DNA from 3 places in the Metabacillus sp. KH_069 genome. Region 3 is predicted to be linked to each of the others. Evidence: riboswitches for the same ligand, from Rfam matches in the RefSeq annotation. Region 3 holds a riboswitch; each other region holds the start of a gene.
What was found. A riboswitch is a leader RNA that binds a small molecule or an ion and turns the genes downstream of it on or off. The one in region 3 is predicted to bind thiamine pyrophosphate.
Positions count from the first base shown of each region.

Region 1 (2,268 bases), 1.6 Mb from region 3:
CTAAGGAAATGGAAATATCATATTGCTTTAAGATCTCGCAAATCTCCTCAAAGTGGGTATATAGAAAGTTTTCTTCGTGATGGGCTAAACACCAGCCAGCGAGAATGGATCCTCCTCGTGATACAATTCCGGTTGTTCTTTTAATGGTTAAAGGAATGTACCGCAGCAATACACCAGCATGAATAGTAAAATAATCGACCCCTTGTTCTGCCTGTTCGATTAAGGTATCTCTATAAACTTCCCAGGTCAAATCCTCAGCAATGCCATTCACTTTTTCAAGCGCCTGATAGATGGGAACTGTGCCAACAGGTACTGGAGAATTTCTGATGATCCATTCTCTGGTGGTGTGAATATCTTTGCCAGTCGATAAATCCATGATGGTATCAGCCCCCCATTTAATCGCCCATGTCATTTTTTCCACTTCTTCTTCAATGGATGAAGTGACGGCTGAGTTGCCTATATTGGCATTGATTTTGACATGGAAATGTTTGCCGATGATCATCGGCTCACTTTCTCTATGGTTGATGTTTGCCGGAATGATGGCTCTGCCGGCCGCGACTTCACTTCTAATGAATTCATGGTCCATGTTTTCACGAATGGCTATGTACTCCATCTCCGGTGTAATGATCCCTTTTCTGGCGTAATGAAGCTGAGTGACATTAGCATTCTTTTTTGCCCGGAGTACGTTTCTGTCACCAGTAAAGACGTTTCCATGTGGAGTGACATTCTCTTGGCGGCCGTTATCCTCAGGCTTTACGCTGCGCCCTGAATATACTTCAACATCCCCCCGATCAAAAATCCAGCTTCTTCTTACTTCAGGCAATCCTTTTTTAATATTAATGGCAGCTGCTGAATCTGTGTATGGACCGCTCGTATCATAAACAAGCACAGGCTCATGATTTTGCGCGAGTTCAATTTCCCTAAAAGGAACACAAATGTCCTCTCTTGATCCTGTTTTGTACCTCTTTTTGCTGCCCTCAAACGGTTTAGTAAATGCGAAATCCAATCTTAACTCCTCCTCATATCGTTTAGTAGAGTTTTGATCTGCACCCGCGAAAGAATAGAAAAAGGGTTCTGTTAATGAACAGAACCCTTGGAACAGTATGTGTAAAAAGCCAAAAAGAACGGCCTACGCCACACCGCTTCCCTACGCTGGTATCATCCAGATCAGGTTCAAAGGGTCAAAGACTCTCGTTCTTTTCTCAGTCCAGCATCATGGACTCCCCCAGCAGAATGAATAAAATATTCATTTGTTAGCAATATAGCAGGAAAAGCAGCAGGCTGCAAGTGATTATTTTCACAATTAAAAATGTTGAAAATAATCCAGGTACAAGGTTGTGGTTCCTTGTACCTGATTACAGACTGAGATAAGAAAGTATAAAAATTTGCGCTTCGATGGCGAGCGGAATCGCTCAGGCTCCTCGGACCCTTATCTGACATGCCAGCGCCAAACGGGCGCTTGCGCTTTTCTTTCTAAAATATTCGGATGCATACTTTTACCAACATACTAAGAAACTAATAAAGATTCTAGTGGAGGGGTGAGTCTATGTTTTCTTTATTCAAGAAAAAAAAACAATCAAAGCAAACGCCACAGCAGCCTATGAATACGGCACCTCCCAAAGATACCAACATACCTGTTTCTTCCCATTTTAATGTGAATATCGCAAAAATCCTGACTCACCTGGATCATACGGATGATTTAGGCCAAAGAAAGGTTATGTTCAAAGGGAAGCAAGGGTTATTGCTTTATTTTGTGCCGCTTATGATGTCTGAAAAAATCAATCAGGATATTTTAGGACCCTTGCAGCAAGCAGAGTCGGGAGAGGTTGAGGATGTTGTTGCAATTGCCTCGATTTTGAAAACGAAGGATATTCATGAAGCCATTCATTTTCTTTGTAAGGGTGCATGTTTATTTCTGATAGAAGATTTGGATTGCATTTATGCCATTGATTCTGCGCTCAATAAGGCAAGATCTGTTGAACAGCCTCAAAATGAAAAGGTTGTCCGCGGATCTCATGAAGGTTTTACGGAGAATATGGATATAAATCTCAACTTAATCAGACAAAGAATATTAGATGGAAGTCTAGTTGTGAAATACTTGGAGATTGGAAACATATCAAGAACAAGGGTAGCGGTTCTTTATATAAACCATCTAACAAACAAAGAATTAATTGAGAAAGTTCTCACGAGATTAAAGTCTATAAAAATTGATGCTGTTGATACACCCGGAATTATAGAAGAATCGATTGAGGATTCACCATATTCTCT
Region 1 is NZ_CM174460.1:3,894,804-3,897,071, reverse strand. Features, by position in the region: gene thiC (phosphomethylpyrimidine synthase ThiC) at 1-1,006, opposite strand, end outside; TPP riboswitch at 1,128-1,237, opposite strand; gene AC3ISE_RS19645 (spore germination protein) at 1,547-2,268, shown strand, end outside.
Region 1: it holds a riboswitch for thiamine pyrophosphate, as region 3 does, so the genes downstream of both, thiC (phosphomethylpyrimidine synthase ThiC) here and tenA (thiaminase II) in region 3, are expected to answer to the same signal.

Region 2 (2,268 bases), 1.9 Mb from region 3:
CTGCAGCAGGAAGTTTCAGTTTTATAAACATCTGCCTCCCGCTTGCTCCAAGCGTTTGCATGAGCTTCACCATGTCCCTGTCAACTAAACGGAATCCATCAGACAGGTTGATGGCAATCGGAAAGAAACAGACGAGCGCCACCACGATGACTTTAGGAAAAATACCGAACCCAAACCAGATGATAAGCAGTGGAGCAAGCGCGATTATGGGAATGGTCTGCGAAAGAACAAGCAGCGGTTCAACAGATTTTCGAACCCACTCTGACATGTCTATCAAAATAGCAATCAATACTCCCGCGGCTATTGCGATCAATAATCCAAGCACTGCTTCCGCCAGGGTCTGCAGGATATGGACGCCTATCGTCCCTCTCATTTCTGCAAGCGTGATGAAAATATCAGTCGGGCGCGGCAGAATCCATTTTTCCACTTTAGTGACGATGACAGCCAATTCCCATAAAAAGAAGAACGACAGCAGCACAATACCAGGAAGCGCAATCCCTGAAAGGGTGTTAACGGTATTTCTTAAGTTTTTCATCCATTGTGACCCCTTCTTTTGGACGGTAATGAATTTTCATGTGAGTCATTACCTCAGTCGCACCGGCTGAAATGCAGGCATCCTGCGCTTGCTTGACAATTTCAATCAGTCTATCAAGCTCTCCCTCCATTACCGTCTCCATTGCACCAACCTCATATTTCACTCCGGATTGCTGGACAACCTCGATGGCTTTGTCGACAATTTCATATGTATTCCCCTCTGATGATTTAGGCAGCACCTGAAATGCTAGATTTACACTGGACATTCTTTTTCCTCCTTAAATTTTTTTCATATATGAACAGCTGACCGAACGACAAAAAAGGCTGCCACTGGGGCAGCCTTAACGCATTCGCAAAGTTATGGAAAAATAACGCATCTTCCGCATTCCCTCCGCTGGCATTACCCAGATCAGGTTAAAGGGTCGATACAAGAATCAGTATCCTCTCAGCCAAGTTCACTCAGCTCCCCTGCATATATTGAATTCATGGAAACTATAGCAAGATTCCTGAAAATTGTAAAGATATAAGAAAGGGCTTTCCAAACTTTTCTGAAAAAAATCTCAATATATCCTTGTCGAATTTTGCAACTTCCTGTATAGTAGTGTCTAAATCATATATTGCATTTGACCACTTGGGGAGCCATTCGGCTGAGAGTGAACATTCTGTTCAGACCCGTTGAACCTGTATAGTTAAAGCTTACGTAGGGATGTGGCGATGGATTCAAGTGATAACCCAACCAAAGCAGTGCGTGGAAACCATCCGACATTCCCCGCATTGCTTTTTATTATGGAAAAAAACAGCCCCGGTCGAATGCCGAAAAGGGGAAAAGCTATGCAGACAAATACACGTCTTGTTTTCTTAGTAGAGGCAGCAATCCTTGGAGCGATTGCATTTCTGCTTGATTTAGCAACAAGTTTCATTGGCAAAATGCCGCAGGGCGGGTCGATCTCGCTTGCGATGATTCCAGTTCTGATCATGGGTTTTCGCCACGGTTTAAAAGGCGGACTGCTTACAGGGTTTTTACTTGGCGTTTTGCAGACGATTATGGGCTACACTACAATCGTGCATCCGGTACAGGGTTTTCTTGACTATTTTGTCGCATTTACCGTCGTGGGTGCCGGAGGAGTATTTTATAAGCAAGTCCAAAGCTCTTTGAACCCGCTAAACAAAAAACGGTTAATTACTTATGTAGTGGCGGCAGCTTTTCTCGGAAGCTTTCTGAGATTTGCAGCACATACACTTGCAGGAGCTGTATTCTTTGCAGAATTTGCAGGAGATCAGCCCGTTCTGCTGTATTCAGCCGGCTATAATGCATCGTACATGGTGCCGACATTTGTCATTTGCTCCATTATCTTAGTATTGATGCTGACAACTTCTAAATCTCTTGTCTTAAAAAGAAAATAGATTCTGGCAAAAGCACCGATTTTTTCTCGGTGCTTTTTTTGTCATAATCTCTCATTCGTCTGCATGTACTAGTAGTAATAGATTTCTTATGGAGGGCAAACGATGAATCTATCTTACTCATTCATGCTGCTGACCTTTTTATTGTCGATTATTCATTTTCTATATGGTTACTTTGAAGCTATCAGGATCAGCAACGAAGAAGATTTAGTCAGCGGCTGGTCTGTCATTTTCTCTTTTCCGCTTGCCTTTGTATTCGCATATTTTGCTGCGGTGTTTCATCAGCAGATTTTACCGCACTAAAAAGAAACGCGACAATGTCACGTTTCTTTT
Region 2 is NZ_CM174460.1:3,553,258-3,555,525, forward strand. Features, by position in the region: gene AC3ISE_RS17955 (ABC transporter permease) at 1-535, opposite strand, end outside; gene AC3ISE_RS17960 (MTH1187 family thiamine-binding protein) at 510-800, opposite strand; TPP riboswitch at 902-1,014, opposite strand; TPP riboswitch at 1,157-1,258, shown strand; gene thiT (energy-coupled thiamine transporter ThiT) at 1,366-1,938, shown strand; gene AC3ISE_RS17970 (hypothetical protein) at 2,041-2,238, shown strand; gene AC3ISE_RS17975 (NAD-dependent epimerase/dehydratase family protein) at 2,256-2,268, opposite strand, start outside.
Region 2: it holds a riboswitch for thiamine pyrophosphate, as region 3 does, so the genes downstream of both, thiT (energy-coupled thiamine transporter ThiT) here and tenA (thiaminase II) in region 3, are expected to answer to the same signal.

Region 3 (2,268 bases):
GATAATACCGGCATCAAAAAAAGGTTTCAATCGCCCATTCCCCCTTTTAATTGTTCTGCAATCTCACATGCAGCATGATAAGGATGATTTGATGAAAAAACGTAGGACATCACGGCTGCTCCTTCAATCTTTAAATCTCTTATTTCCGGAATGACAGCGGGAATGATTCCTCCAATTGCAATGACAGGAATGCTGACAGATTCCGCTATTTCTTTTAATGCGCCAATCCCTCTTGCTTTTAGACCTTCTTTGGATGATGTCTGAAATACATGGCCGAATAGGAGCCGGTCTGCCCCATTTTCAGCACAATATATTGCTTCAGCAGCAGTGTGGACAGAACAGCCTGCGACAAGGTGCGGAAACCTCTGTTTCACCATTTTCACATCAAAGCTGTGCGATGGGAGCTGAACCTGATGCAAACCAGAAAGAACAGCGGCGTCCACCCGGTCATTCATGACAAGCTTTGATTTCGGCACCCCATTTTGATGGAGAGCTTCAACCAGCTCTATCAGTTCCCCGGCCGATTTATTCTTTTCTCTAATATGAATGGCATCTGCAGCTGTATGTATGTCTGTGATGATTTTTATGAGCTCTGATATATTGCGACGGCCGTCTGTCACAAGATGTAATTTCACTTTTGCATCAGCACGGTTTCTGACTCATCCCACACTTCCATTTTTTCCGCCATGTCCCAGAAGCGATATTCATATATTGAACTGATGAGGAAGTTTTCTTTCATCATTTGTCTCTCGTGATCGCTTGCATGCAGAGCAAGCTCGTCAAATCGTGCAATCTGTTCAAGAACCAGCTCTTTAAACCATTCACCGTGATAAGTCGCGATCCATTTTTCATAAACATCATCACCTGGTTTGCAATCTTTCAGATGCTCCCCGACTTCATAATAGAGCCAGTAACAAGGAAGTAATGCGGCGATGATTTCTCCAAGATTTCCCGTCGCAACGGAACGGTACATATGGGAGGTGTAAGCATACGCAGTTGGAGATGGCTTAAATTCTTCCCTTTCCCTGTCTGTAATGCCAAGCAGGACAGAAAATTGCTGATGCAGAGAGAGCTCTGCCTCGTACGTTCCCTGGGAATGAACGGACATCCGGTAAGTAGTATGCAAATCAGGCGCCATCGCCCCTGCAAAAGCCTGCACTTTTGCAAAATGCGTTAAGTAATATGAATCCTGCATCACATAATATTTAAATTTATCTTTTGAAAGGGTGCCATCGCCAATTCCTTTTACGAAAGGATGTTCAAAGCTTCCTTCCCACCATTTATTTGCATACTCCCGGCATTCTTTTGAAAATGACATGTTTTGTTCCTCCTCATTTTTTAGGTGCGAAAACAGCAAAAAACCACTTTTCGCATAGAAAAGTGGTGTATGAATAGACCTTTACACCACTTCCCTACGCTGGTTTTAGCCAGATCAGGTTCTGAGGGTCTTGAAGGCAAACTTCAATCTCAGCCCTTCTAACAGGGCTCCCCTAGCGGTAGTTCATATATGATTTTAGAAATATTTACATGTACATCATATCATGCTGAAAGAAACTTTCAAGTCAAAACTTTCAGCTTTTATGGAATTCAAGTTCTTGTCTGAGCTCATCCACATATTCAGCTGATCCAGTCAGAATCAGCAGATCTCCGCGTTTCAGCTCTGTATCTCCATGCGGCACAATCGATTCATTTTCCCTGAAAATACGGACAAAAATAACGTCGCCTGTAAAGGGAAAGCTGCGAAGCACCATGCCATCGTAGCGTCTGTTGTTCATTTTTATCTGGTACAGCGCCGAATCATTATGAGTCAGAATTTTCATGATGCCAGGAGCTTCAATAAGAGCTCTGAGCAGAGTTTTTGTAGATAACAGGACAGAGAAGACATCGATTCCCTTTGCTCTAAGCTGTTCATCCAATAATGGTGACGAAATGCTTGCTATCACCCGGTCAACTTCAAGCTCTTTCGCAAATAAGGAGATTTCCGCATTCGCATCTTCATCTCCTGTAGCGGCAATCAGGATATCTGCACTGAAAACACCTTTTGACTGAAGCGTTTCAATCGAATAATCTTCAAGGTCTTCAATCTGAAAAAGTGATTCAGCGATCTGCTGTTCATTTTTATCGATATGAGTATGATACACCGTTGTATCATACATCTTCGGGTTTAACTCGCGCGTTACTGGAAGTGTCATCTGATTGGCCCCAATGAAAGCTACCTTCAGCTTCTTTTTCTCAGACAGCTGTACAGGGAAAAGCTTCTTAAACCCG
Region 3 is NZ_CM174460.1:1,057,257-1,059,524, reverse strand. Features, by position in the region: gene thiO (glycine oxidase ThiO) at 1-30, opposite strand, end outside; gene tenI (thiazole tautomerase TenI) at 27-635, opposite strand; gene tenA (thiaminase II) at 632-1,318, opposite strand; TPP riboswitch at 1,393-1,502, opposite strand; gene AC3ISE_RS05270 (monovalent cation:proton antiporter family protein) at 1,572-2,268, opposite strand, start outside.